4 regions of the Paenibacillus sp. 01T431 genome follow, and region 3 is predicted to be linked to each of the others. Evidence: riboswitches for the same ligand, from Rfam matches in the RefSeq annotation. Region 3 holds a riboswitch; each other region holds the start of a gene.
The links. A riboswitch is a leader RNA that binds a small molecule or an ion and turns the genes downstream of it on or off. The one in region 3 is predicted to bind cyclic di-GMP.
Positions count from the first base shown of each region.

Region 1: linked by a shared signal. The riboswitch ahead of AC1DM9_RS21360 (EAL domain-containing protein) and the one ahead of AC1DM9_RS11555 (methyl-accepting chemotaxis protein) in region 3 are both predicted to bind cyclic di-GMP.
Region 2: linked by a shared signal. The riboswitch ahead of AC1DM9_RS14840 (hypothetical protein) and the one ahead of AC1DM9_RS11555 (methyl-accepting chemotaxis protein) in region 3 are both predicted to bind cyclic di-GMP.
Region 4: linked by a shared signal. The riboswitch ahead of AC1DM9_RS19700 (SpaA isopeptide-forming pilin-related protein) and the one ahead of AC1DM9_RS11555 (methyl-accepting chemotaxis protein) in region 3 are both predicted to bind cyclic di-GMP.

Region 1 is NZ_JBFTPT010000011.1:336,673-344,241, forward strand. It holds gene AC1DM9_RS21350 (SDR family oxidoreductase) at 1-634, opposite strand, end outside; gene speD (adenosylmethionine decarboxylase) at 642-1,451, opposite strand; gene AC1DM9_RS21360 (EAL domain-containing protein) at 1,586-4,498, opposite strand; cyclic di-GMP riboswitch class I at 4,583-4,668, opposite strand; gene AC1DM9_RS21365 (metallophosphoesterase) at 4,785-7,370, opposite strand; gene AC1DM9_RS21370 (methyltransferase domain-containing protein) at 7,376-7,569, opposite strand, start outside.
Region 2 is NZ_JBFTPT010000007.1:158,957-166,525, reverse strand. It holds gene AC1DM9_RS14855 (polysaccharide pyruvyl transferase family protein) at 1-936, shown strand, start outside; gene AC1DM9_RS14850 (oligosaccharide flippase family protein) at 1,037-2,584, shown strand; gene galE (UDP-glucose 4-epimerase GalE) at 2,669-3,679, shown strand; cyclic di-GMP riboswitch class I at 3,821-3,905, shown strand; gene AC1DM9_RS14840 (hypothetical protein) at 4,261-4,995, shown strand; gene AC1DM9_RS14835 (copper amine oxidase N-terminal domain-containing protein) at 5,020-5,979, shown strand; gene AC1DM9_RS14830 (hypothetical protein) at 6,195-6,374, opposite strand; gene AC1DM9_RS14825 (alpha/beta fold hydrolase) at 6,526-7,569, shown strand, end outside.
Region 3 is NZ_JBFTPT010000005.1:336,654-344,222, forward strand. It holds gene AC1DM9_RS11550 (DUF1836 domain-containing protein) at 236-1,006, shown strand; cyclic di-GMP riboswitch class I at 1,079-1,163, shown strand; gene AC1DM9_RS11555 (methyl-accepting chemotaxis protein) at 1,303-3,006, shown strand; gene AC1DM9_RS11560 (HSP90 family protein) at 3,170-4,942, shown strand; gene AC1DM9_RS11565 (hypothetical protein) at 4,939-5,982, shown strand; gene AC1DM9_RS11570 (UbiA family prenyltransferase) at 6,056-6,967, shown strand; gene AC1DM9_RS11575 (DUF6081 family protein) at 6,997-7,569, shown strand, end outside.
Region 4 is NZ_JBFTPT010000010.1:230,948-238,516, reverse strand. It holds gene AC1DM9_RS19710 (ATP-dependent helicase ComFA) at 1-2,225, opposite strand, end outside; gene AC1DM9_RS19705 (glycosyltransferase family 2 protein) at 2,420-2,881, opposite strand; cyclic di-GMP riboswitch class II at 3,127-3,210, shown strand; gene AC1DM9_RS19700 (SpaA isopeptide-forming pilin-related protein) at 3,320-4,807, shown strand; gene AC1DM9_RS19695 (response regulator) at 4,973-5,701, opposite strand; gene AC1DM9_RS19690 (sensor histidine kinase) at 5,709-6,869, opposite strand; gene AC1DM9_RS19685 (stalk domain-containing protein) at 6,946-7,569, opposite strand, start outside.

The sequences.
Region 1 (7,569 bases), on a different contig from region 3:
AATTTACTGACAATGCGCGCGTAAAGGAAACGATTGCTCCTTTTGTAGCGGAGTAATCAATTAACGTCGGATTGCCTTTGTATGCCGTTATAGATGCCGTATTGATAATGGAGCTGGATGCCTTCAAGTGCGGCAAAGCGACGATCGTCAAATAGAACATGCTGAACACATTCGTTCGGAACGTAGCCACCAGCTGATCCGACGTAATATCCTCAAGCTTCTGCTGCACATGCTGCTCTGCTGCGTTATTCACCAAAATATCCAGCTTGCCATACTCCTTAATCGTCTGCTCGATGACACTTTTGCAAAAATCCTCTTCGCCGACGTCGCCAGCAATAAGCAAACATTTCACGCCAGCTTTCTCTACAACTTCCTTCGTCTTCTCTGCATCGCCATGCTCATTCAAATATACGATCGCTAAATCCGCGCCCTCTTTGGCAAAAGCAACGGCTACCGCGCGGCCAATGCCGCTATCTCCACCCGTAATAATAGCTGTCTTCCCTTTCAGCTTGCCTGCCGCTTTATATGAATCCGATTCAAAAATCGGCAGCGGCTTCATCTCGGATTCAATGCCCGGTTGACGGTTTTGGTGCTGCGGCGGGTTAATATTTTTTTGTGATGACGATTTAGACATGAGAAAATCAGCTCCTTATATTTTTTCCATAAAAGATTTCATCCATCTCGGTCTTTAATCTTCTCGTAATTTCCTCTTGCTCTATGGTTGACAACGAATCCTTCGTATAGCCAAACAAATAGTTGTTCAAATCAAATTGCTTCAGCTTGCATTTGGTATGAAACACATTTTCTTGATAAATATTAACGTCGATCATGTCATACAAAAGAGATTCCTTCTTCGGTATGTAGTTCTGAATCGAGTTAATATCGTGATCAATAAAAAGTTTATAACCATTAATGTCACGAGTGAAACCTCTCACACGATAATCCAGTGTCATAATATCGGTATCAAATGAATGGATCAGATAGTTCAGCGCTTTAAGCGGTGAGATCTCGCCGCAGGTCGATACATCAATATCTGCGCGGAACGTGCTTATCCCTTCGTTCGGATGATACTCCGGATACGTATGAACCGTTATATGGCTTTTATCCAAATGCATCACTACGGAATCAGGCAAGGGACCCGGCGATTCTTCAAACGACTCATTGGGTCCGCCAATTACCGGCCCTTCCGATACGAGCAAAGTAACGCTGGCACCCTGCGGCTCATAATCCTGCTTTGCAATATTAAGCACATGCGCTCCAATAATATCCGATACCGTTTCCAAAATATTCGTCAGCCTATCCGAATTATATTGTTCGTCTATATAGGCGATATATGCTTCACGCTCTTCTTTCGTTCTTGTATAACACACATCATACATATTGAAGCTGAGTGACTTCGTTAAATTATTAAAGCCATGCAGCTGAATTCTTTGTTCCGGTGTAAGTTTCAAGCGCACATCCTCCTTTTCAATAACTACTATTTCCTTTTACCCAAAGACCGATGCGGCAAAACTTTTATGTTGCACAAAAAAAGCATTTCACGCCCCGGTTTTACCGAATGTAAAATGCTTTTTCCATCTCATTTTTAATTATGTTTTTTCAATTCCTTAATCCGGAGTATCGGATCTCCCACATACACCTGTGTTTGAGGAAGCATGCCATCACGCTGCTTAATGGCTAGGAAATTAAGCGTATTGACGAGCTCATCCTGCTGCTTTTCTTTTAATTGAAATTGCACACCATATTCATAAATGTCTTTGCCCAGTTCATTGTACCAGACGATAAATCCGAATAGCACATACATTTGATTAAGAATTTTCGTCTTAAACATCAAGAGAATATCGCTGTTAACGGGCAGCTTCACACCGACTATAAACCGGAGCCCGCCTGGTCCGATGTTTCGAACAAACACCTCTGTACTCCCAAGCTTCACACTGCTACCTTTGAACATCGTAATGGTCATCTCTGCCAATAGACAATGCTTCAAATCGATTCGAAAGCTTTTTCTCCGATTAACGAGCACCTCTTTACTTGGCATAAATAAAGCAGGCTCTTTACAAGATCTTCGGCTCAAAAGTTGTACGATGCTGTCCGGCTCTACAGGACGACTGAAATAATAACCTTGGATTTCATCGCATCGCTGCTCGCGTAAATAGTTGAATTGCTCCTTCGTTTCAACGCCTTCAGCCACCACCTGCATGCCAAGTTCGCCAGCCAATTGAATAATGCATTCAATAATGCTTTTATTTCTACGATCCGTCATCAACTCCTCGATAAATGACCGATCAATTTTGATCGTATCGAGTGCCAATCGCTTCAATAAATAAAGAGAGGAATAGCCGGTTCCAAAATCATCAAGCGATACTTTGATTTTTCTTTTCTTCAGCTCCAGCAGCAATTCAGTCACCGCATTCTCATTGCTAATAAAGGAGCTTTCCGTTATTTCAATTTCCAATCGATCTTGGGAAATTCCTGTCTCCTCGATGATCTGATCGATGGTATGCAATATATTTTGCTGAAGAAGCTGCTGCACCGAAAAGTTAACCGACAGCGTAACCGAAGGCAGGCCTAAGCTCTGCCACCGTTTATGCTGCATACAGGCTTCGCGAAGCACCCATTCTCCTATGGATACAATAAGCCCCGTTTCCTCTGCGATCGGTATGAATTCAGACGGAGCAACCAATCCCCAATCCGGATGATTCCAGCGCAGCAGCGCCTCAACGCCAACAATTTCCATCGTTTGCGAATGTACGCGAGGCATATAATGAAGGAACAGCTCTCCTCTTTCCTGCGCTTTACGCAAATCATTGCTGAGTGAAAATAATTTGAATGATTGCACATTTAAAGAAGAGGAATAGCACTGTGATTGGTTGCTGCCTCTGGACTTCGCATGATAAAGAGCCGCATTCGCATTTTTCATCAACTGCTCCACCGAGCTCCCATCGCCAGGCGATTGACTGATTCCAATACTTGCAGTTACATTCAGCTCATATCCTTCTATCAAAAATTGCTCATTGATAAGCTTAATAATAGTAGCTGCCATATCCTTGATTTCGTTTTGCTGCTTTACATCAGCTATAATAATTGCAAATTCGTCTCCGCCAAGTCGGAATACGGTTTGGCCATCACGTAAATTGCTCATCAATCGGAAGGCGATTTGTTTCAGCAACTCATCCCCAATTGGATGCCCCAGCGTATCATTTACATATTTGAAACGATCCACGTCAATCAGCACGATCGCCAGCCTCTGCTTAAAATACTCGCTTACCCTTAGCTGCTTATCTAGCTGGTCTTCAAACATTCTGCGATTTGGCATCTCCGTTAAATAATCGTGGTAAGCCAAATATTGATTTAATTCCTCAGCCTTGCTCCGATCCGTAATATCAAGGACTACTCCAACGATTGCCTGCTCTCCCATATTTGACACTTGATTATAGTGCACTTCGCAATGAATAATCGTCCCATCTTGTTTAATGGCTCTGTGGCAGAAATTGGATACAGACTGACCCTCCTGTAACTTCGTTAGCTGATTAACGACGGCTTCACGGTCTGAAGGATGGATCGTCTGTATAATATCCATACCATTCAAGGAGTCATAACCAAACATTTTATTGAGCTGATCGTTTGAATAAACGAAGTTGTTTTTCTGCGCGACAAAAATACCGACAATGGATTGCTCGACAATACTGAGGTATTTTAATTCGGTCTCAGTCAACGATTGCTCAATCATTTTTTGCTGCGTAATATCCTTGGCAATGCCATAGACACCGATAAGCTTTTTATTAATAATGATTGGAATATTGGTCACATTAAATTTGATCGTTTGTCCTGTTCTCGTAATGCCTGTCGTATCATAGTTTTGAGGTGTCAGCGTCTTGACTGTTTGCTCAAAATATTGAATCGTTTTATCCAGCGCTGCGGCATCTACAAATTTATGAAAACTATCATTTATAATTTCCTCTTTCGTATATCCAAAAAGTTGCTCAAGCACTGAATTGCATGACAAAAAACGCCCTTGTGCGTCTAAAGAAAAGACCGCGTCAGGATTGTTTTCAAATATCGATTTATAAAGCTGTTCTTCTAGTGTGAGGCGATGCTGCAATTTTTTATTTTCCGTTACATCCTGAATCATGCCTATCGTCAACAATATCTCGTTTTCGTCATTAAGTATGAATGTAATGTTTTCTACAACATATCTAACTTCACCGCTCTGACGAACGATTCTGTACTCGCAAACGCTCTCCTTCTTTGATTCAATTGCAAGGTGGAACTGCTGAATAACACGCTCACGATCATCGGGATGTACAAACTCAAAAAATTCGTCCATCGACATCGAGAAATCAGATTTCATACCATATATTTCGAACATTTGATTCGACCAGGATGCTTCTCTGCGAATATGGTCAAACTCCCAGTAGCCTAAATTCGCTATCTTTTGAACAATATTAAAACTACTAACATTAACATTGCCATTAAAACGTTTAATCATTTGTTTCATTGCTAAATATCCCCTCTTTTTCATAACGTAGGCGGTAACCTGAAGTTTTTAAGGAGAGGATATAGGTATGTTATCACTCATCCTTTTGGCAACCCAGCCACCTTTGGAAATTTCCTTTAGGCCTGTTGGCTTTGCGTCATTGTCTTTCGACAACTTTGCTTTTTACTAGGACTTTTTACATATACCAGTATTCCATATTATTCCGATATATACCATAACCAATTTAATAATAGGTCGAATGATGTAGAAAAACCTCCCATTTTGGGAGGTTTGGTATATTGATGATTTACAATCTAGGATCGATTTCCTTCTCTTTGGCGACCTCAAACAACAGATTAGCAACAGCCGCTTGATATCCATCGTTGTCTGGGGCAATTTCAGCAAAAGGAATCGCCAGCATATGCTGTCCTAGCCGGTACTCGTTAAATGATGTACGAAGCTTTTGCGTAATATTTTTTTGCTTGATGAGCTTATTGTACTTGTGCGGAAATCTATAATCATAACCGTAAATAATAGACATGTATTCCTTATTGCGCACTTTCATATAGGGAACCGTGTACGGCTGAGGCATCTCCGGCTTTATCACGACACCTTCCATATGATTGTCTACCGTAAGCGTGTAGAAATATTTTTCTGCAAGCTCATAGCTCTCCGCATCAGACAGCACAAGCGTAATGAATGGATCGTCAGAGAGGAAACGATACATCTCCGAGGTTTTCCACGCTGGCAGCTGCTCTCTTCCGTCCACGTATACGATTTTGAGCAGCGAAAATGGCTTGTATTCAAGCTCCCCTGCCTCGGCATACAGCTCTAGCTGCCTCTTATACGTTTCATATGCTTTGATATGCTCATCAATTGGCCTGTTTTTCTCAAGAATAGAATGAACATGCTTAAAATTTTGATAGACGGCTAGGCCATACTTCTCATTAATAGCCCCTTTGCTAAGGTGAAACTGATCCTTTTCAAAACCACTTTCCTTGAAATCATGCGCAAGCTTTCCGAACGCTTCCTCGAATCCATTCGCCTTCAGGAATGCAAGCTCTGTCTCAAGCCCCTTCTCAATTGGCTTAAACTGCTTTTCGATGAGACCTTCTCCCAGCGCCTCCCATGGCAAAAGCTCGCCATCCAGCAGAAGCATCGATATATCGTTTTCCTTCATGTAGCTTCCGAATCTTTGCAGCAGTCGCTCATAAACAGCGGTTAGGTCAACCTTATTTATTTTGTACCCATTGCGGCTCACTGCAAAACATTGCTCGATATCTGCATGCAAATAAACATTGCAGCGTGATCCCATATATTTGGGCTGCAGCACGACCTCTTTAACACCGCGCTCCATAAAATAGTTCAGCCCTTTCCTCAGCGATTCCAGCTCACCCGCCGCTTCATCCTTATCTGCAGGAGACATGGTTCCTGAAATAAAGTTAATTTTATTGCGCGAGCAATACTGCAATCTGCGGGCTTCATCATCATCCAGCTCCTGCAGCGATACTTTGCGTTCCTCTTTGAAGAGAGCAGGAAGCTCGCCTTCCATGCCGGCTATTGCCGATTTCTGTGATTTGAAAGTCGGCTTCACCGACAGAGAAACCGAGGTTAGCAGATTGCCGTGAACTGCGCCTGAATCCAAATGGATTTTATTTCTGATCCGAAATGCTTGTTTAGCAGCCACATGTCCAAAAACATGATACGGCTGGTTTCCTGCTGCATCCCGCTTCAGAAACGCAAGCTGTGCTTCAATCGGCGCCGATCGGTCGAGTCTAAAATTGCGCTGATGACGGATCGAATTCACATCCAGCTTGCCAATATATTTGTTCTCGCATGGCGCGTGAGTCACATAATAGGATGGTCCTGATTTTCCTACCATTCTGTAGAAAGGCTTCGACAGCGATACGAGATGATTAAACTTCTGAAGCAGCTCAGCATCGCCTCTCAGCACCTCAGTCGAATCGAAGTAGGCATGCAGCAGCTCCTCTTCCACACCTTTGATTTCACCACGCATATATTTATGGACGAAGTTTTCATGATTCCCAAGCACAAACAAAAACTTATCCTGATTCGTATATAGGAAATCAATGATTTCCTTAGTGCGGCTTCCCTTATCGATCCAATCTCCAACGAGCAATACTTTTGTACCGCTGACCTTTCCTGTCTCAACCAATACATTGCCCTCTAGTTGAAACCCATGGCTAACGAGCAAAGCCTTCAGCTCATCCACACATTCGTGAACGTCACCGACGATAATCGTCTTCTGGTCCAGCGGTAAAAAAACGTCCAAATACTCAGCAGCATCCTCGATTATAATCTTATAATCCGGATTCGCAACCTTATCCATAGGAGAATAAAAATCTTTAGCCCGCACCTTATGAACTTTGCTGTATTTCTCCCTCGAGAGCGAACCAAGCACATCCTTGCGCAAACGATTAATGTGGCTCGTTATCAGTTTCTTCGAACGCTCCGATGAATAATAATCATCCCGCTTCTTGTAATCAAACAGCACGACTTCAAGGTTGTAGTTATTTTCCTTTGCAACCTCTCTCACTCTCGCCCGGAAATCCTCCGACAAACCTGTTGTATCCACGACAACAAATTCCGCATTGATGGGGAAAGTAGTGACCAGACGCAGCTTCTCGAACAAAAGGCGGAAAGCCTGATCGCTCGCTTCAAGCATGATTTGATCATATTTGTCATAATCAGAGCCTAGAAGCTCTTGTCTAATGCTATCGGATGAAATATATTGCACGTTCGCATTCATGCCCTTGCTGTCATCCCTAAATCGCAGCTGCGGCATCAGCACTTCGTTTGCAAAGGTTGTTTTCCCGCATTCCGTCGTGCCAATCAGCATAAAAATCGTATGGACTCTCGTTCTCATTTCCATTGACGCTACTCTCTCCTCTTCCGCAAAATCGCACCCTGCGTCGTTTGTATACCGTTCACTCCGTCGCCGATTGCGACAAATTGGCTTTCCACGGTTTGATCTTTAATCGTTTCGAGCAGCCACTCTTGAAATTCCGCTCGCCCAAGCTCCCATTTATGGTCATCATGCCGGAAGTCTTCCAGCTCATAATAAGCATTAA
Region 2 (7,569 bases), on a different contig from region 3:
AATTATGAAAATATAATATTTCATACGTTTAGTACTAATAAAGAATACTTAAAACAATTTAAAGTGCATATATCAATTGGAGGTTCGTTGTTCAATGATATGAATAACATTAAAGGTATTATATATAGGATTAGAAGGATTATGATGCTTTATAAATTTAAGAGAAATAACATGAAATTAGCAACGATTGGTTGTAACCTTGGTCCATATAAAAATAAAGCTGGATTAATTTTGACAAAAAAAGAGCTTCAATTAAATAACATAGTCTCTGTTAGAGATAGGGAATCATATAATTTTATTGCTAATTTCAAAAGCGTTAGGAACTTTCATTTGGCCTCAGATATTGTTTTTAATTATGCTAATGAATTAAAATCAGACAATTATTCCACCCCAACCTATTTAGGAATATCCACTTATAGATCAATACAAAATAGCGAATATAACTTTTCAAGTTATACTTTTTTAGCAGCTATTGCAGATAAATATATTGAAGTAACAGGAAATAAAGTTCTTTTGTTTGCATTTGATTCTGAAAAAGAAAATGATTTATCATCAGCGCACCATATAAAAACATTATCGAGATATCCAGATAAAATCGATATAATTGCATATTTAGGATGTCATGAGACTTTCATTGAATCTATGAAACAATGCGAAAAGTTTATCACAATTAGATTTCACAGCGCAGTACTATCACAAATACTCAGAATACCTTTTTTACCAATTGTATATTCAAATAAAATGGATAATTATCTTGATGATGAATCGTATTTAGGGATACGTATTCAGTTTAAAGATATGAAACTACATAATTATAATATTGATGATATAGTAAGGTCCTTAATTTCTAATGAGAATATTTTCAATGATTTTACAAATGATAAAGCAGATACTAGTTATCATTTTAATGAATTGAGCAAAATAATATTTTCATAGTGTTTACAATTATACTTAACTCTAAAATTTCAGGTAATAAATATAATTTCTTATGAAGGATTATATTATTTAATATACTCTTGCGAGGGGAAGTAATTGATTGAAATATAATCAAGTAAAAGCTGGAGCCCTACTTTCATATTTACTTTTGATTATTACAAATATAACGGGGATATTTCTTACACCAACCTTACTAAGGGAGTTGGGACAATCTGAATTTGGTCTATATTCGTTAACATCGTCGATAGTTAGTTATCTTACAATCTTGGATTTTGGTATTGGGAGTGCGATTGTCAGATATATAGCAATGTATAGATTATCAGAAGACAAAGATAATGAATATAGTTTAAATGGGATGTTTCTAACTATAAACACTTTTATAGGCCTTATAGTTATTTTTGTTGGGGGTATTTTATATTCGACTGTTGACAGGATATTTTCAACAACAATGTTACCAGATGAAATGTATAAAATGAAAATTATGTTATTGTTATTAATAATTAATCTAGCTATAACCTTTCCATTAGGAACATTCACATCTATAGCTACTGCTTATGAACGTTTTGTCTTTTTAAAGATTACTAATATTTTAAGATCTTTAATGGTTCCTCTTATTATGCTTTTATTGTTGTTTATGGGATACAAGTCTTTATCTTTGGTGTTAACAATAACTATTTTTAATATTGTTTATTTAGTAGCTAATATGTGGTATTGTTTTGTGAAATTAAATACAAAATTAAAATTCAAAAATTTTGATTTTGTTTTATTAAAAGAGATATTTCAATACTCTTTCTGGATGTTTTTGTTTATTATAGTTGATAAAATATATTGGGGATCTAACCAATTCATATTAGGTATTGTGTCGGGTTCGAAAATGGTTGCAGTATATGCCATTGCTTTACAATTCGTGAATTATTATATGGCATTATCTACAGCTATAAGCGGGGTTTTTCTTCCTAGAATCACTCAGATGATTGCACAGAATAGTTCAGAAGAAGAGATTTCAAATGTATTTATCAGAATAGGTAGATTACAATATATAATACTATCATTAATTCTAAGTAGTTTTATACTTTATGGGAAAGCATTTATAAAATATTGGGCGGGAATAGACTATTCTAATGCTTATATTATTGCATTAATAATTATGATACCTCTTACTGTACCTTTAATTCAGACTTTAAGTATGACGATATTACAAGCTAAAAATATAATGGGTTTTCGTGCTATCACATACGTATGTATAGCATTACTTAGTATAGTAGTTAGTTTATATCTTGGAAAGATTTACGGCGGAATCGGAGCTGCTATTGGAACAACTGTTGCTTTAGTTCTTGGAAATGTATTTGTTATGAATATTTATTATTATATCAAATTGAAAATTGATATTATAGGATTTTGGAGAAATATACTTAAGATGAGTGTATCAGTTTTTACTGCAATGATGTTCGGATTGTTATTGAATTATTTTATTATTGACATAAATCTAATTCAATTGTTTATTAAAATTTTTGTATATTTAATTTTATTTTCTTTTTTAATGTGGACTATAGGAATGAATAACTATGAAAGGAATTTGTTAATTACTCCTTTGAGATCTTTATTTCAGAAATATAAATCTAAGAAATATTTATCAAAAAAATTATAAAAATAATCTCATAAATTAATTATTTTCAGAACACAATTTTCTTATGTGTTCAATAAGTTTGATAAAAAAGGAAGGGTGATAGTAATGGCTATCTTAGTAACAGGGGGGGCTGGTTATGTTGGAAGTCATGCTTGCCTTGAATTATTAAATGCTGGTTATGAATTAGTAGTTATTGATAATCTGTCTAACAGTAACCGTGAATCCTTAAATCGAATTCAAATGTTAACAGGAAAACCAATGAAATATTACAATGTTGATTTGTTAAACAAAGAGAGTATAGATGAAATATTTTCAGAAAATAATATTGATGCTGTTATTCATTTTGCTGGACTTAAGGCAGTAGGCGAATCAGTCTCATTACCACTTAATTATTATCACAATAATATTACAGGAACTCTAATTCTATGCCAAGTTATGCAAAAGTATAACGTGAAAAGAATAGTTTTCAGTTCCTCAGCCACTGTTTATTCTCCTATTTTATCAGGAGCAATTACTGAGGATCATTTGTTAGGTTCTTCAAATCCCTATGGTCGTACTAAATTAATAATTGAGGAATTATTTAGAGATATTTATGATTCAGATAAAGGCTGGAGTATTTTAATATTACGTTATTTTAATCCTGTTGGCTCTCATGCAAGTGGCTTGCTTGGTGAGAATCCGAAAGGAATACCAAATAACTTAATGCCCATAATTACAAATGTAGGAATGGGAAAGATAGCTCAACTTAAAGTTTATGGTAATGACTATGCAACACATGATGGGACCGGAGTCAGAGATTATATTCATGTGGTAGATCTTGCAATAGGACATTTAAAGGCTCTTAATAAAGCTATGTTAGGTACAGGTGTAGAAGTTTATAATTTAGGTTCTGGTAAAGGGTATAGCGTATTAGACGTTGTACAAACCTTCGAAAAAGTTTCTGGTGTGACTATTCCGTATACAATTGTTAAGAGAAGGCCTGGAGACGTAGCTGTATGTTTTGCAGATATCACAAAAGCGAAAAGAGAACTTGGGTGGGTTGCTAACAAAGGTATTGAAGAAATGTGCGCAGACTCTTGGCGTTGGCAATTAAATAATCCAAATGGATACGAATAGAGCAGTTACAAAAACAGTTCAAAGACGTACTACATTTGAGAAAAATATCATTAAATTTAGTAACGTTTGATAATTCAACAAACCCTATACACCCCTCAACAATTTTGTTACCATACCATTAAACAAAACAACCGCATAACCACACGATAAAGGCAAAACCATTGAAAAGTGGTGACGCAAAGCTACAGGGGCTTATCTTTTAAAAGACTGCCAGCCAGCTACCGAATATCGTGCCTCCCGCGTGGTTTATGTGGAAACATGGAGGTTATTATTATGTTCATGCGCGCAAACGTTGTACGTGAATGGCATCAACTCTGTATGGGATTCAATGAATTGCTGTGGGAAGATTGCTTAGATGAGAAAAAGCGCATGGAGATTTATTTGAGGATTGTTTATCACAAAAATAAACTAGCAGCTGTCTCATGAACTAGCACGAATGGCGTCGTTAACAGATCTGAAAACGCTATATCCGCAAGCTGACGCCCCGTCACTATGAAGCGTCAGCTTTTTTATTTTAAATTCTAAGAAGGAGATTCATATGCAATCATTGCTTCTTTAGTGGCTCATATGAAACCAAAACAATGAAAAAAACGAACAAAACACTAATGATTATCGCAGGTGCTCTCGTTGTTATCGGTATTGTCATTTATGGAAGCATGAGTCTCTATTCGAAGTTAAATCAGGTAGATGAACTGAATGGGCGTCTTGAAGAAGCTGCAGATAGCAATGCAGGACAAGAGTCGCCGAAGATTACGGAGCAGCCCAATGAACAATCTACTAATCAGACAGATCAGACTTCAGAACCTGATGCTACTCCATCACAAGAGCCTGATCTAGTTCCAACGACGCAGCCAGATGAAGTCCTAAAACCTAGTCCCAGCGCAACTTTGCCGCCAGATGAAGCGTCTAATAATGTAGACAAGGGACAAAAGCCGGATAAGGGATCTTCAAACTCCGAAAATAAGTCCCAGAAGAAAAAAGAGATTGATGCATCGGTTACAGCAAAGCTGGAAAAACTGAAATCTTCGTGTCAAGCAACCAGCAATAGCTTGGTTAAGCAGATTGCGAAAGAGCTTAGCGGTGATGAAGAAGCTACGCTTGCTACTATTCAAAGTAAATACCTGAATAAGGTATTTTCTGCGGAAGCCGATTGTGATGCCAGGTTCAATCAATTAATAAGCAATGCCAAGAGCGAGTATAAAGCAGCCGATCTAGGTGAGCAAAGCTTTCCGGATTGGAGCGCGCAATACGAGAGTGCGAAGGCTGGTGCTAGAGCCAATGCGCTTGCAGTAATTGCAAACTCGCTAAACAAGTAAGCTTTACTATTCTGAGGAGGCTCTATGAAAAAGTCACGTATTCTATCTATTTTTCTAGTTGTAATGATGTTGTCATCCGTACTTGCAACCGCTGCATCCGCAGCAACCGAAACGATTAAGACAAAGACACAGCCCATTAAGCTGCAATTTGATGGACAAGCACTCAAACTGCCCGATGGACAATATTCATTTATTCATCAAGGAAGTACATACGTACCGATTCGTTATATTTCTTACGCGCTGCTAAAAACAGTAAATTGGGATGGTGCGAAAGCGACGATCTCCGAGCCAACAGAGAAAGAGCTTGCTGCGCTGAAGAAACAATTGCAGAGTGCCGCTACGGGCAGCCAGAAGCCGCAAACGAGCGTTACAATTGCAATACAGCCAGTTAATGCAACTCTTGTGTTTAATGGAAAGACGAAGGCATTGCCGGCTGGTCAATCCCTCTATGCCTATAAAGGCTCGATCTATGTGCCCATTCGCTTCTTGTCAGAATCAGTAGGCACACAGATTAGCTACGATCCGGTGACGAAAACAGTTAGCGGTGAGTCAGCAGCATATCGAGCTGAGCAAGGTGGCGGCGGAGTCGTTCTTCCAGGCACGGGTGGCGGAACTGGAGGCTCTGGTGGTACAGGCGGTACGGGTAATGCCGGCGGTGGTGGCGTACCAGTTAAACCGACGTATGAGCAAATTACAGCAGAAGCAGAGAACAAGCTCGCTGCGCTGAAAGAAAGCTGCAAGGTGACTCTAATGGATATTGGACTGCAGTATGTAGCGGCAACGGATAAGACGGTTCAAGCTCAGCTTAAAGCTAAAGGACTTCAAGAAGTAGACAATTGCTCTGCAAAATTTGAAGTTATCATGTCCGATACGAAAGCTAAGCTGACGACGAATGGGTATAGCACAGACGTTCTTGCTTCCTACAGAGAAGCCTTTAACAAAGAGCTTGAAGCAGGAAGAGCTATTGCAGAGGGTTTGATGTAATAGGAGTTTTCACTTCTTTTTTGTAAAATTAGAGCAGGGGCAGAAGAGGTCGCGATGACTTCTTCTGCCCCTGCTTTGCGTTATCCTTACAATTACATGAAGTGATACATGCATCTGCTTGCATTTATTTATAATTTATTTTAGTTATAAGAGACCAGCTGCAGCTATAGGGGATAAGGGCTCCCATTTAGCCCACACTTCCTTAAATACAAACCTTAAGGCTTGTAAGTCGTTAGCGGTACGTTCAGCTTATTATAGGTTGTGATGCAGATTAAAAATGTATAATGAATTTTCCAATCCAATTCCTGATATATTTTAACACGAAAAGGATTACCCAAATCAAGCAGAGTGATCATTAACAGCAAAAAGCTGCGTTCAAATAGCTTGTTTTGCATGTTTTTTGTCTCCCCTTACAAGAATTTGTTGTAAAATGTAAAAAAATGACTCATTTCACTAGCAAAGCCACTACCATAGTACTAAAATTTGCATTACACTAGCATTACAGACTAACCTAAAATCATACAGTAGTGGTAATGTAGGGGGACTATGGACATATTTAATTTGTTCTACCAATTCAATCAGTGCACTTCTGATCCTGATGCTGAAGTTGTAGTACTCTTACACGGTCTAGGCCTAAATGCTCGTGTCTGGGAGCCGATGGCTGCTGTGCTAACTGAACGGTATCATGTTGTACGGTATGATTTGCGCGGGCATGGGGAGCGATCACATGACGGTTCTCAGTTAACATGGGAGCTGCTTTGCAATGATCTTGATGAAATTTTCCACTTATATAGCATAACGGAGGCACATTTGGTCGGTCATGGACTTGGCGGTAATCTTGCTGCAAGGTATGGAATTAGCCGCCCGGAGCGAGTGAAGTCGTTTGTTCTTATTTCGACGATTGGATTTTATCCTCCGGAGGCAATGGAGCGTTCGGTTGAGCTGCGCCGGAGCTATGCTGAGAACGGTGTGGCAGCTGCACTGGCGGAGCAGATGGCTAGTTTAGTAACCTGTTTGCCTCAGGATAGGGAAGAGACAAGATGGGTAAAAGAGGCGTACTTGCAGTGCGACATGGATGTGTACTTTAAATTAATTGAGCTCTTTGCAGCCGAGAATCCTTTGGATGACTTATCCGCAATTAATAAGCCTTGCCTCGTTATGGCGGGGGACAAAGATACGATATATCCATCCTATATGTCGAAGATTACGGCGCAGTTTATTCCGAATGCGTTCTCGGTAACGGTGCCTGATGCAGCTAGCTTGGTGTTTATAGATAATCAGACCTATGCCGCTCAGAAGATATTAGATTTCCTCTCCAACCCTTTAAGTGGCACGGAGAGCACTCATGTCGGAGATCCGCTGCTTGGGTTAATGAGTATCGATGCCATTAAAATGTTTGGCGATGCCTATAAGAGTACTCCAAGCAAGGATGTGCTGCTCGAGGTCAAGCTAATTGGAGCGTTTCGTGTATTTATTAATGGCGAGGAAATATCGAGTGGCTGGCAGCAGCGTAATGCGAAGAGATTGCTTATTTATTTAATGTTTTACCCGAATCCGACCAGAGAACAGTTATGCGATGCGTTATGGCCA
Region 3 (7,569 bases):
TATGTTTATATTTTTTTTATTCTTATGATCTACTATAACGAATGATTACATGATATGACAAATGCCATATCCAACGGTAACAGCCTTATACGCGCTTTAAAAGCGATTTAACGAGAATGAAAGGCTTATTCTCATTGATTTTCGAGCCTTTACAAGCGTCATTCTCCGGCATATGATGAGTTCATATGAACTTGTAATATAGGAATGCAAGACGAATGCGCGAGGAGGAAGCGATATGGAGTCCTTTACGCTTACTCGAAAAGAGATGGCTTGCTTGCTGCTGGCTCTGGACGGAAAGTATAATTTGAAGCCACTGCAAGTGCTGCAAGCCGCATGGACCAAAACGCATCAATGTGACTTGGAGAAAGGCACGGGACTGCCTGCATTTATGTCTACGCTGCTGCCTCCAATTATTGAAAAGCTCATTAAAGGAAATGAGATTAAAGGCTTTTCACTACATGAAATTGCTGCGTTGGGCCAACTAATCGAATATTCGAATCTGTCGATTACCTCCATGCAAAACTGGGTAAAGCGAGATTTCAAACCTTATTTCGATTGTCCGAAAGCTGGGAAAAAATATTCTCTGAACCAAGCTGCGTTATTATTCATTATTGATGATTTAAAGTCAAATCTTGATTTTGAATCAATACGCAAGCTTTTTGAGATCGTATTCAAGAAACCAGAGGATGAAGCAGACGATTTAGTTGGGCCTATTGAATTATATGCATCTTATACCAGTATGTTTGAGGAGCTAGATGCGAATAACGATCAACTGCTCGACATTTCCGGTCATTTGAAGGAAAATCCGCATCAAGATTTATTGACAGAGCATGTCATTCGCTCTTCAGCGAATCAATTTGCAAGCAGATTGCCGAATTTAACGGAAAAACAATGGGAAGCGGTGCGAAATATTTTGCTCGTTGCGGTTATTTCCATCCAAACCTCCTATTTTCATTCGTTAGCAAGGCGTTATTGCAATGCAACCTTATTTTTAGCCACAGAATAAATATGGTTCAAGGGATGACAAATTCACTAAATAGTCCTATACTGGTTTAAGTTGTAAACTACAAAATAGACAAACTGAAAAAGGCAAACTTGTTGAAAGACAAGGACGCAAAGTTATGGGCCTAAGGTGTACGCACTATGGCTGCCAGACCGCCGGAAGGATAATAAGCTAACTGAGCTGTCCGCCTCCTGTGGCTGGATAGCTTTTTTTGTTTTCAGGAGACAGAGGAGAGAGCAAGCAGGATGGTTTTTAAGGATAGGATAGAGAGAGCAAAAATACTGTTTAAGAAATTGAGTTTGAAGAAAATAACGAGCAAATTATTGCTTGTTACCGCAATCATCACACTTTTTAATGTAGGCTCGGGCGTTTTGATTTATTTTCAAAATCATTCAGTAGCAACCTCAGTCGAAGGCTCAGAGGAATTGCAGCGTGCTGAACGCAATTATCAAGGTATATCGAATAGGCTGCTGAAAGTGATGCTTCTAATGGTAGATGCCATTGAAAATGGCAAAAGCGATGCAACGCTGATCATGAAGGATTTGGAAACGATGCCTGCCAACATCGATGAATTAGAGAAACAGCTTATCGATATGGATAAGAAATATCCGCCTGCAACGGAAGATGGTCCTTATTATGCGAATCAGGTTAATGTTCTTAAGCTTGCATTAGATAACTTGAAAGTGACGAATACAGATGTGAGTGGATTATCATCAGATGAGAAATCGCTCCGCATAAGCAATCTAATAAGCGTATATACCGTCATTCTAAGTTATTCCAACGATACAATGCACGAGCGTTTGACCGCAGACGCTAACGCGACGCAGAAGCTTCTCGATAAAGACATATCCAGTGCGAACCTTATTGTGCTTATAAATGTCATTTTGCTAGCTATTCTTCCTGCTATTATGATTTTTGTCATCTCACAATCGATTAGAACAGGACTTGTAGGCATTACAAAAAGAATTAAGCAGTATGGCAATAATGATTTTACAAGTCAAGAAAAACTCGTTCGCTCTGACGAATTTGGCGATCTTGACCACGCTTTGGCTAATATGGGCGATCAGCTGCGAGAAACGATTAAAGCTACGCTTGAAGTGAGCGAATCCGTGCTCCACATTTCGAATAATATGGATAATATGATTGGTATTAATCGAAAAGCATCAGAGGATGTAAATGGCCAAGTGGAGCTGGGCAGAAAAGTGCTGCTGTCGCAGTATGACGATGCTTCATCCATTTCGGCAGTTACGGAAGAAATCTCAGCAAGCTCTCAGCAAATTGCTGCGTCGAGTGAATACATAAACAATGATATGCAAAATATGAAGCAATCATCTCATAACGGCACGCAGCAGATGGCTGGCGTGGTCTCGATGGTAAATGAAACAGTAGACCAGTTCTCAAAGCTAACTGAAGCTTTCGAAACGATGAATGAACGATATAACAATGTAGCTAAGTTTTTGAACGGCATTCAGGATTTGAACACACAGACGAATTTGTTGTCACTGAACGCATCCATTGAATCGGCAAGAGCGGGTGAGCATGGCAGAGGGTTCGCAGTTGTCGCTGATGAGATCCGCAAGCTGTCCAGTCAGACCGATATGATCTCGAAGCAGATCACGAAGGAGCTGACACTCATACAAAGCGATGTGGCAGCAAGCAGCCGCACGATCGGCAGCTTCGCGAATGTTATTAACACGACTCGTCAAGCATCCGAAACCGCAAGCAGCACATTCCAAGCATTGGAATCACAAAGCAGCATGCTGTCAGATCAAGTGAGCGAGATTTCTACGGCAATTAGTGAAATTACAACAGGCATGTCTCATATCGTGTCTGCAGTAGACAAGCTATTGACGACGTCTTCAGAAGTGAATGGGAAAATGGAACATATGAGCGAGCTTTCAGTTAAGCAAAATGATATTTCCGATGATTTGCGCACGCTTGCGGAGAAGCTTTCACTTTCCTCACAGGATTTGAAGGAGAAAGCAGCTGTTTTCAAAGTGTAAGCAACAAAAATGATAATCGAGTGAGGCAGGCAGCATCCATAGGTTTGGGGTGCTGCCTGCCTCTTTGTGCAAATAAAGAAGGATAAGCGAGTATAATGCCGAATCAATGAATGGAATAGACCAATAAAAAAACAGATCCACTATGGGAGACAGGATGAGCGAAATGAACTTTCAAGTTAATTTACAAGGGATGATCGAGCTTCTCTCAAAGCATTTATATTCGAGCCCAGGCGTGTTCATTAGGGAATTACTGCAAAATGGCGTTGATGCGATTACAGCACGCAAACGGCTTGGACATCGCTTTGATGCACGCGTAACAGTTGAAATTTACGGTTCTCGAACGATTGCCGTTCACGATAATGGGATAGGCTTGTCCGAATCCGAAATCCAGCTTTTTTTGGCTCAAATCGGAAGTACCTCCAAGCGTGACGAAATGGATTCAGCAGACGACTATATTGGACAATTTGGCGTGGGTTTGCTGTCCTGCTTCGTAGTGAGCGGCGAGATCGTTGTTATTACCCGCTCCGCTCTAGAAGGCGATACTTTAGAATGGCGTGGGCGGCCTGACGGCACGTACACGATTCGCAAGCTTGAGAAGGATGCTCCAATCGGCACCACCGTGTTTTTGACATGCAAGGAGGGTTACGAGGATTATTATGAATGGGATCGTGTGATGGAGTTAATGAGCCATTATGGTCAGTTCCTGCCTGTTCCGATTCATTTGTCCGAAGGGAAAACAGATATTAGGATTAACGAGGAAACTCCTCCGTGGTCCATGAATAGCAGTGATGCGCTCACCTATGGCGAAGATCACTTGTATCAAACCTTCTTGGATGCCATACCTTTAAAATCAGTAATTGGTGAGCTTGAGGGTGTCGCTTATATTCTTCCTTATGCTGTAAGCTTGCAAGCCGAGAAAAAACATAAGGTATATATGAAACGTATGCTGCTTTCCGATCAAGTTAACAATATGCTTCCGGATTGGGCTTTTTTTGTTACGTGTATCATGAATACGAATGGACTTCGACCAACGGCTTCTCGGGAGTCATTTATGGAAAATGAGCTTTTTCACACCGTAAAGGATGAAATTGGCGAAAACATTAAACAGCATATGATTCAGCTTTCAGAATCAAACCCTGAACTATTCGGTAAAATTATTGTTATTCATTCTGCTTCCATTAAAGCGATGGCTGCCGAAGATGATGAGCTTTATCGATTGTTTATCCGTTTCTTGTCGTTTGAGACTTCATTTGGCATGATGAAGATGAGCGAAATATTGGAACAGAACAAACGTATCGTTGTATCTTCAACGCTTGATGAATTCCGCCAAGTGGCTCGCGTTGCCAAAGCGCAAAATGTGATGGTTATTAATGGCGGTTATGTCCATGATTTTGAGCTTGTGCGCAAGCTGTCGGAGCTGGATGAGGATATCGAGGCGTTAGTTCTAGATCCGATTAATTTCTCGAACGTCTTCCAATCCATAACTCCCGCGGAGCATAAAAGCATTCTTTCCTTTCTGGAGCTCTCGGATCAGCTGCTAGCTCCATTTCAATGCAGAAGCGTAGTAAAGCGATTTGAACCAGTGGATTTGGCCGCTTTATACAATACAAATGATGAAGTGAATTTTCTGAGAATGGCAGAGCAAACGAAAGATGAAGCTAATGATTTGTTCGCAAACATTGTGGATGTCGTCATCCATGAGCTATATGAGGTGCCATATGCGACGATTTGCTACAACTTTAACAATCCGCTTATGCAGCAGGCTATGACCTGTCAGAATGCGGATATGCAGAAGCTAAGCATTGAGACCGTTTATACGCAGGCCTTGCTGCTTGGTCAATATCCTCTTGGCCCTGAGGAGCTGAAGTTAATGAACAAATCGTTTATGCAGGTGCTGGAAATCGGTCTTAGTCAGGCTGGTGAGCGAGAGCTATGAAGCAGCGATATGATCAATTGCGAAGCGAGGCATGGAGCTTGCCGCAGGGAAAACAGAAGCTTGCGGTGCTTGAGGAGGCTATTCGGATAGCCGATTTGCATATGACGAAGGAAGACTCCTATTACGCCCGCATGTCTTATTCCGAGGCAGCGCTTGATTCGGGCTATGAAGAGCGATTTCTTGTTTCATTTACCTGGTGCTTAACTCAGTTTGAAAAAGATCCGGCTGCTTATTCGAGCTTCACCCTTATTTGGCACTATAAATGGTTTGTTAATCAAATTTGGCGGTTTCCGCAATTTGGTACGGATCAAATCACTTCGATCTTTAATGATTTTAAGGCAAAATGCTTACAATACGGTCACAGCCTGCGCCCATATTATCAATGTCTTCATCGATACGCGCTATCTCAAGGCGATCATGAGTCGGCTCAAGCAAACTATGAGCTTTGGCGCAAGACGGCTAGAGATGGAATGTCTGATTGTAGCGCCTGTGAGCAAAATGGCTTTGGCTACTATCATTTTACAGTTGGCAGATATCGGCGAGGACTGCAAGCTATGAAGCCTATTATGGATGGTCGAATGACCTGCAAATCCATTCCGCAAAATACGTACAGCCATCTGCTTCTCCCGCTCCTTGAGACAGAGCAAGCAGATGAAGCTGTAAAGATGGCAAAAAAAGGCGCGCGTTTGTTAAAGGGCCCTGGTTACTTAAGTGAATATGGGAGCTTCCTTGCTTATTACACAGCAACCGACATTCATAAAGCCGCCAAATGGTTTGAACAAACCGTACAATATGCGCTGGATACGAAAGTAGGCTGGGATCGGTTGTTGTATATGATTTCAGCTAGAGCATTTCTACAATTGTGGCATGCGAAAAACCGTCGGAGAAAGCTGAATGTTAGCAGCGATATTACGTATGAGATGATTGTAAAGGATACCGAACAATTAGCTGCTGCTTTTGATCAGAGAAACCAAAATCATTATTGCACCGAGCTGCTCAAACAGAAGCTTAAACAAGTTCAAAAACTAAGCCATTTTTAATCCATGTGTTGACGTATAGCAAATGGAAGTGGTTCAATTGAACGATCGACAACAGAGAGGGCAGTGGCAGCTTATGTTTAAACAATTTATGAAAGCATCCAGGCTGAGCGTTCTTCCTGTTATGCTTATTCCCGTGGCGTTAGGTGCGCTGGGGGCTTTTGTGTGGAACGGCATTTTCAATCCTTTATTATTTATCATCACCATAGTTGGGGCAGGAACAGCCCATTTATTTTCTAATATGATCAATGATTTATGGGATTATTATAACGGTACGGATACGGCCGCTCAATCGACGGAAGGGGTAATTGCAACCAACTCTGGCTATTTGACAAAAGGGACGTGGAGCATTCGCACCTTTGCCACTGTGACATGGGCATTATTTGGCATTGCAGCGATTTGCGGCATTATACTTAGTATAACAAGCGGCTGGCCGGTGCTCGTATTTGGCGGGCTTGGGGCGTTAATTGCTTATTTCTATGTAGCTCCGCCGATCCAATTCGGATACCGCGGCAAAGGCTACAGTGAAGTCGCGATTTTGATCTCCTTCGGCATACTGCCTGTCGTAGGCGCTTATTTTGTACAAACCTCAGAATTAGATTCTCGGGCATTTTGGCTATCGCTCCCAATAGGACTTTTGACTACCCTAATATTGTTTAATCACCATTTCCTGCACTGGCAGGCTGATCGTCAAGCAGGGAAAAGAACATTAGTCGTCGTTTGGGGAGAAAAGAGAGCACTCGTTTTCTCGCGCGTTTTGCTTTTTCTCGCCTATATTTCGCTTATCCTATGCGTGGTCGTGGAAGCATTGCCTATTTACGGGCTGCTGGCGCTGCCAACAGCGATACCTTTATATTTGGTATACGGCAGGTTATCATCAAATAATGTATCGACTGCATACGTACCGCTTATGGGAGCCTCGCTGAAAGCAACGATGCGATGCGGAGTGATCTTAATCGTTGCCTTAATCATTCAGGGACTTATTTAAAACATACAACTTAGAAAGAGGTCATGGATATGGAGAAGCAATGGACTTTAGGAGATTTTCATACGATTCTAAATGAAGGGGAAGTATGGAAAATCGGTGGTTTTCCGCTGCAAGACGGAACCTTCTGGCAGTACCGAGAGCCTAATGCGGTTGTCATTGTTCGCAATGGACTGCTGTATGTAAGAGCACCGCTTAGCCGCTCGAACGATCAAATTCAAATACTGGATAATGCTAAGCATATGTATTATTCTGCTGAACCTGTTCTTGTACCTGAATCCGGTGAGATTAGCTTTGAGCTGCAAATTCGCGCACGTTCGCAAAATACAGCGCCTGATGATCTTTATGATGGTTTTGTTTCTTTGAATCTGCTCGATTTCACGACGGGCGGTGCGCTCGACTTTTTTGCGGGAAATGACAAATATGCAAGTGTATATGCCGTTCTTCCTTTTCCGGGAGTAAAGGTGCCGGAGACGGATAAAACGAGATATTTCTGTGTGTTTAAGGAAGACACAAACTTTGCGGCGCGCGAATTTAATACGTACAAAATTACGTACAATCGCACCAATGATGAAGTCGTATTTTTTGTGAATGGCCAAGAAGTG
Region 4 (7,569 bases), on a different contig from region 3:
TTGGGAGTGGGGAGCAAGTAGCCTTGCTTGCGAGCCATGCGATTCATCGTTTGAATATGGCGTACCGCCTGCAGCTGTGGGCGATTGCGATCATGGCTGCAAAAGTACACTCGACCGAATGGATCATCCGCAGAGCGGCCTGCTCTTCCAGCCATTTGAACCAGTGAAGCCTCGTCAAAAAGCCTTCCGTCTGCGTCAAGAATATAGACATCGCTTTTTGGGATAGTAACGCCCCGCTCTAAAATCGTAGTTGTGACTAGTACTCGTATATCCCGCGAGCGAAAACGCTGCACCTTCTCTGTTCGTTCTTCATCCTGTGAAGAGGTTGCCGCAACAGCAGGATTTGAAAGAGCAGCACGTAATAAAGCCGCCATTGGCTCGGTTTGCGCAATTTGCTGCACGAATACAAAAAGCTGGGCACCGCGATCAAGCGATGACCGCATGGCTGCTAAGAGCTTTGACGGCAGCTTGCGGTGCTGGAGCATCTGCTTTACTGCAGGCGTTTGTAGAAGCTTGGGCACTGGAAGAGGATGACGATGATAACGAACAGGTACTCTTGCATGAGGCAGCTTCCCTCGTTTTGCTGCTCTTTGCAGCTCACTAGGCGGCGTAGCAGACAGCAGCAAGCGAGCAGCACCTGGCGCACAACTTTTGTCTGCTGCAAAATGCAGCAGTGGATCGCCCGCAAAAGGAAACGCATCTAGTTCATCAACTACAACGAGATCAAAGCCTTGATAAAACCGCATCAGCTGATGCGTTGTCGCAAGTGTAATATCTCCACTTTCCCAGCGCTGCTCACTACCACCGTATAATGTTACGACTGAAGCTTTAGGAAAAGCTTTCCGAATACGCGGGTCAAGCTCGATCACCACGTCACGGCGCGGTGTGGCAATAAGTGCCTTTCCGCCGCGCAGCAGGACAGACTCCACAAGCGGAAAAATCATCTCCGTCTTGCCCGCTCCTGTTACAGCCCAGAGAAGAAACTCTCTCATCTGCCGCTGCTTGTCCATCTTTGATAAAGCCGCGGCTAGCGGCTGCTCTTCCACAAACTGCAGCGCCTTAGCTGCTGCAGCTGTCTGCGCAGGGCTAAGCCCCCATTTATCAAGCCGCTGTTCATACGTCAGCGGCCTCAACCCCTTACCAGAGCCGCGAACCGTCGTCTCTGCCCAATTCAACCCCGCGCGCTGCCCCGTAATAAGCAGCTCACATTCCCGGCTTCGCCCCATCCCAATGCACGCCATGCAATAGGCGCAGTGCCTCCCGCACGCTGCACATGCCGTGCGGTGCATTTGCGCCTCGCCGCTCCCACAGCGCAAACAGCTGCGCTCCCGCCTGCGGCGCCCCAAAGCGTCCAATCGCCCGCCACCCACGGCGGCGATTGATCCGCTCAGGCGCACCTGCCCGAGCAGCGAAGCAAGCTGGAGCAATTCTCTCCAGCTTGACGCGGCACCGGGACAGCTTGCACTAGACAACAGGGCGTGCGCCTCGCTTCGCAAAAGCGCACGTCCCTGCAGCATACCCGCGGCAAGCTTCGCTCCTGCCGCGATCTCTCCCAGCTCGGCAGCGCTATAAACTCCCGCTTCCTCGCCACTCACACGCTTAGCGCTGCTACGCTTTTCACCATTATTCGCGATCGCTTCTCCTCCGATTTCCCCAACCACAGCGCCCCTTACCTTCTCCCACCTCTCCACTAAACCAAAAAGCTTCTCTATCGCCAACGCTCCTTTCCGCTTCCCTCGACTACCCAAAAACCGCCAACGACTCCCCAAACTAACCTTGCCGTTATTTACTGCTTGCTCTACTCCTCCACTGTATTTCCGATAATTTCTCACCAGCTCGCTAGATTTCTGTTTACTACTATTCAACCCGCCAGTTGCTGCATCTCCACCCGCCCCATCAGCTTTTGCTTCCTCCGCACATGCCGCCAACATCTCAATCGCCTCATAATCAGCATTCCGTCCCCCCTCATTTAAGCTTTTACTCGCGTTATTTCTGCCGCCATTGCCACGTTTTATAGCCGCATCCCAAAGCTCCACTGCAATGCACGCATCCCCGAGCGGCAGTTCTTCTTTTAGCAGCCATCCCTCCTCTGCGATCTCGTTGTTCAAGAATCCCGCTTCACCAAACGCTCCATGCATCCAGAAGTATTTATCCACCATTGCCTTGATAGTCAGTCGAGCCTGCCAGCATCCATTCACTTTCACAACATACAATTGTGCCTTCATCTCTATTCGCTCCCTCGACACTTTATAGAACTGATTTCATTATTCATCTGTTAAGTTAACTATGGCCTCTCCCTTCCCAGACAAAAGGAGAATGATGTTGGCAAGCACTGTAAACAAAAAAAAGCACACCCAACAACGCATTTGCGTTATTGAGTGTGCTTCACTCCGACTATTTCATTACCGTAGAGTATATACTAAAATGGCATTTTCGACAAATCTGTCGGATTTTGCAAATCAATTAGCACCGCATGATCGGAAAGCGACACAACTCCTTCTGCCTGGAGCAGCCATAGCAGCTGAGTTCCATCCACACCCTCTGTTTGAGAGCGCTTACTGCCTTCGCTTTCAGACAACGGATTAGATCCATTAGAGTGAATCCTGACCTCATCGCCCTTTCTAGCTAATCGTTCAACAATAGCCAGTGTCTCCTCTGTAACCCCTTGATCTACGATCGTCAAACGAACGTTTTTCCCCATTCGCCGAGAGAAAGAAAACAGCGAACGTACATACCATTCCATATTGTTTTGCTGAACGTCAGCTACGAGCACATAATGCTTGCTGGATTGCTGGCGCCCTCGCCAAATTCGATACGCCAGATGCACCGACAATGCAGCCAAAGCATAACAGCCAATAACAAGAAGTAGAAGTTCAAACATGGCGGCCACCTCCTCTTTGTGACACTATATGCCATGAAGAGCCCACTGGTTCCGCAATCAAGGGACAAGGTGACAAAATGTGTGTTATGCCAAAAATATATTCTGCTTTATGATGATTATTAGTCATTTTCTGACAAAGAAACACCCTTGAGCAATTTCCAATACATGTTATCATTTTAATATGAAAGCATGCATATCTAACCGGTGCACGCATATAGAAAGGGAGAGTGGATTTTCACAATCAAAATAACTAGGGAAGCGATGAAGTATAATCTACAATTGGACACTTGGATTATATGGAGCTAGTAGTGTAACCGGCCCTCTTGGAACCCCACTACGTATCTAAGAGGAGAGTGAAAGATGCGTTATTTTAGGAAAAAAATCAGTTTAGCCCTGGCTCTGTTATTAATTTTTTCGTTGTCGCTTAGTTCCATTGCCATGGCCGAAGGTGATAGCAATCAAGGTACGAATGCTGCGGCACTCGTAGATGAGAATAGCTGTCCACAGTACTCATCAGATCGCAAGGATGTCATTGCCACGCATTCCAATATCGTAGTCAATAATAACGGAACAGCTACCGCTACGTTCCAGACGCTAAAAGATTGTGTTAGAGTCAGCTTCTCCGGCTATGAAGGCCCTGCTGACTGGGCACCTGGACCCGGCGATACAACCATTCCATACAACAAGCAAACATTTTTTGAGGGACAGTCTATTATATATCCAAAAGCAGGTACTTACTCCGTAACGATTAACATTCCAAAATGTTTGCCTTATCAATTAGATATCTATAGCGGAGATTTAATTAAGACATTAGGTCCCGGCGCTCATGGTGACAAAATTTTAGCATGGAATCTAAAGCTTTCGAACAGCTGTACGGGCAGTATCATCATCAACAAACATTTAAATGATGTCGAGGGCGCTCCTCATGCAGGCATTACCTTCGAGCTTTGGAAAGACGGTAAATTAGTCAAAAGCGGTGTTACCAATAGTGACGGTATTTTGCAATTCAACGAATTACCTATCGGTACCTATACATTAAAAGAATTAACCTTAGATGGCTTTACCACCGATTTAGTGGCTACCCAGCAGATCGTAGTAACCACAGATAACTCTGTGCAAAAAGCAGTTATCAATACGGCTAAGCTCAAACTTGAAACAGCCTGCTCCGCCGATCCAAATAAAACAAGAGCTTGGAAAGTAACCAACGAGAGTAATATCGAGGTTTCTTATTCATGGGAAATTCCGAATACCACTCAAACAGGAAATGGTGTAATACCTGGAAAAGGTTTCGTAAGCTTTTCAACGAATACGGAGCTCGTCAGCCCAACTGATCCACAAACTGTACCTAATACGCTGAAAATCCATTGGGGCAAGGAGAAGGAGCTTTCACTTGTGAATGAAGGCGAAACCTGCTCTACGCCTACTCCAACACCGTCATCGACACCTGAGACTACACCTACTGCTACACCAACTCCTACACCTGAGACTACGCCTACAGTTACACCAACTTCTACACCTGAGAGCACGCCTACAGCTACACCAACTCCTACACCTGAGAGCACGCCTACAGCTACACCAACTCCTACACCTGAGAGCACACCTAACACTACACCACCTTCCACACCTGTGAGCACGCCTAACAACACACCTACTGCTACAACTACGGTAACGACAACACCTACATCGTCACCTGAAGCAACACCAATTGTTGAAATTGATGATGAAGATCCACCTGTTGGAGGAGTTACTGAAGGTGGAGAAGGCGAGCCGCCAATCGATCCTGTTGTTGCTGTAGATGAAGATCAAGTCCCGCTTGCTACTCTGCCAAAAACAGGCGAAAGCAGTCCGGTTCCTTATTATCTCATCGGGGCATTTGCCCTTTCAGCGGGATTCATTTCTCTTCGCAGACAAAAACAAAGAAAATAGTTAAGATTATATGTTTCACCACGCACTCTTAGGCTGGTTTTATACAGCTTAGGAGTGTTTTTCTTTTACACAACCATCGCAAGGCAACCTTATATGCAAACAAAAACCCCCGTATCAACCGATACGGGGGTTTGCTCGATATGTAAGTAATGATCAAAAAGGCTACTACAGGGTAACCCATCCATATTTGATCGATTGGATAACAGCTTGCGTACGGTCATCAACTTCCATCTTTTGCAAAATGCTGCTCACATGGTTTTTAACCGTCTTTTCGCTAATGAATAAAAACTCTCCAATGAGCTTATTGCTCTTGCCCTCTGCCATAAGCCTTAACACCTCTGCCTCACGGCGTGTTAATGGGCTTTCATCGCCAGCAACGAACTTAACTCCCGGTTCCTGAGCAGCTGCAGCACCTGAGACAATTCCCATCTCATCCAAATACGTCATACGGCGAAGCTGGTTAATGAGCTTGCCTGTCACTTTAGGATGGATATAGGCATGACCTTGGACAACGGAACGAATGGCGTTAATTAGCGATTCTGCCTCCATATCCTTCAGAAGGTAACCCGTAGCCCCTTTACGAAGGGTTTCGAATACATAGCTCTCATCGTCGTGAATAGATAAAATGATAACCTTAACATCAGGAAACATACTTTTTAATCGTTCAGTCGTCACGACACCGTTCTCTATAGGCATATTAATATCCATCAGGACAATCTCAGGAATGGTATGATTGCAAAACTCCAAAACTTGAATGCCGTCACCACATTCGCCGATAACTTCAAGATCGTCTTCCATATTTAGAATCCGCTTAAGTCCTTCACGAAACAGCTGGTGGTCATCCGCAAGTAAAATTTTGATTGTATTCATATTGCTTGCAGCTCTTTGGATCATCATCATCTTACTCCTTTCTAGATTCGGCAGTAGTAGGTATATCTATTATAATTTTCGTCCCTCTACCGGGATTTGAGTCTATATCCATCCTTCCCTCTATTAGCTCAATGCGTTCTCTCATCCCTACCAATCCAAAATGTGCGTTTCGAGTAGCATCCTGCTCGATTAAATCGCTGTTAAATCCAACGCCGTTGTCTTGAATTACGAGTGAAATATGCTGTGGCTGATAGTTAATCTCGAGCATTACATGTGAAGCGCTCGCATGTTTTAGTGCATTGGTAAAAGCTTCCTGAACTAAGCGGTATATCGCCGCTTCCATTGCAGAGGGCATCCGAGTTTCTTTACCTATAAGCTCGAATACGGTATGTATTTTTGTTTTCTCTTCAAAATCCTGTGTGAATTTACGAAGAGTCGGCACAAGCCCTAAATCATCCAACGCCATCGGACGCAAATTAAATATAATTTTGCGAATTTCCTCAAGGCCGGAGCGCACTTGTCCTTTTAAATCTACTAATTCTTCCTGCACCATCACAAATTCCTGCTTGATTAGCATACGTTCTGCAATTTCTGTTCGAAGAACGATATTTGCGAGTGATTGCGCGGGACCATCATGGATTTCTCGAGCGATCCGTTTACGCTCTTCCTCTTGCGCCAAAATAATTTTCAATCCCAGCAGCTGCCTCGTTTTGGCAGACTCAAGAATACGAGTAACTTGATTAAGATCACCCGATAAATATTCAAGTACGACATTTATTTGCGAAGCAATCGTTTCAGCACGCTCGATTGAATTTTCTACATTTCGAACACGTTTTTGCAAATCATCTCGACGTGCTTTCAAGTAGGATTCCTTCTCGCGGTACACCATCAAATCCAACTGGATTTGTGTAGCCTTCTCATAGGCAGACTTAATGTCATCTTCCTTGTATCGCACGAAATCCCGGCTCACTTCTGTCAGCCTTATACGCGCACGGCGATAGTCTTGCTCCAGCTGGTCAACCTTGTCAATTGTCTTCACCGTTTCTTGAAGGACAATTTCAAGCTCCTGCTCGAGTGATTCTAGCTCCGTGCGCGCGGATTCACATATTTCATAAATCTGGTATTTGCTGTCTTCCATCACTTCGATTGCGTTTTTAATGACTCGATTTATATCGACTGTAAGGTGGTCCACTGTAGATCGGCAACCTTTCTATATTAAAGGTTAATCTACTCTATCATACCACAGATTGGATATATTTCGTCCATCGTTAATCGATGGTAATCTTTTTCGCTTTCCCGTCATACCCGACCTTTAGGCCTAGTTTCTCTGAAAATAAACGGACCGGAATGAGCGTCCGATTATTACGAACGATAGGCGTAATATCTGACGATTGCAGAGCGCCATTTAAAATAAGATCCTTTTTGCCAAGTGTCATTTCCATCAGCTTATTGCCGCGAAGAACGGTGACTTGTCCCGTTTTTCCGTCAAATAACAGCTTCGCTCCCATGGCATCGGATACGAACCGGACAGGTACAAATGTCGTTCCATTCAAAACAATGGGTGCTGAATCAAGCGTAATTGCTTTTCCATTAACCGTCGCAGCAGATTTGCCTACAGTCATTACGACCTTAGTTTGTGAATCAACCGTTACGGAAGGCGGATATTGCAGCTTCATATTATCTAGTCCAATAGAACCTGTTGCAGAACGCTCATCCTGCCCTTCGGCGATCGTCACAACGTAAATTCTTTTTAGTTTAACAGGGAATTTCATCCCTACAGAGGATAAATTCATCTTCACATTCTTCCAGCCGCTCCAATCAAGCTGTTTTGCAAGATCGATAAGATGTGCTTTGCCATCCGCATCAATGAACTCTGCGCGCACCCAGTTCAG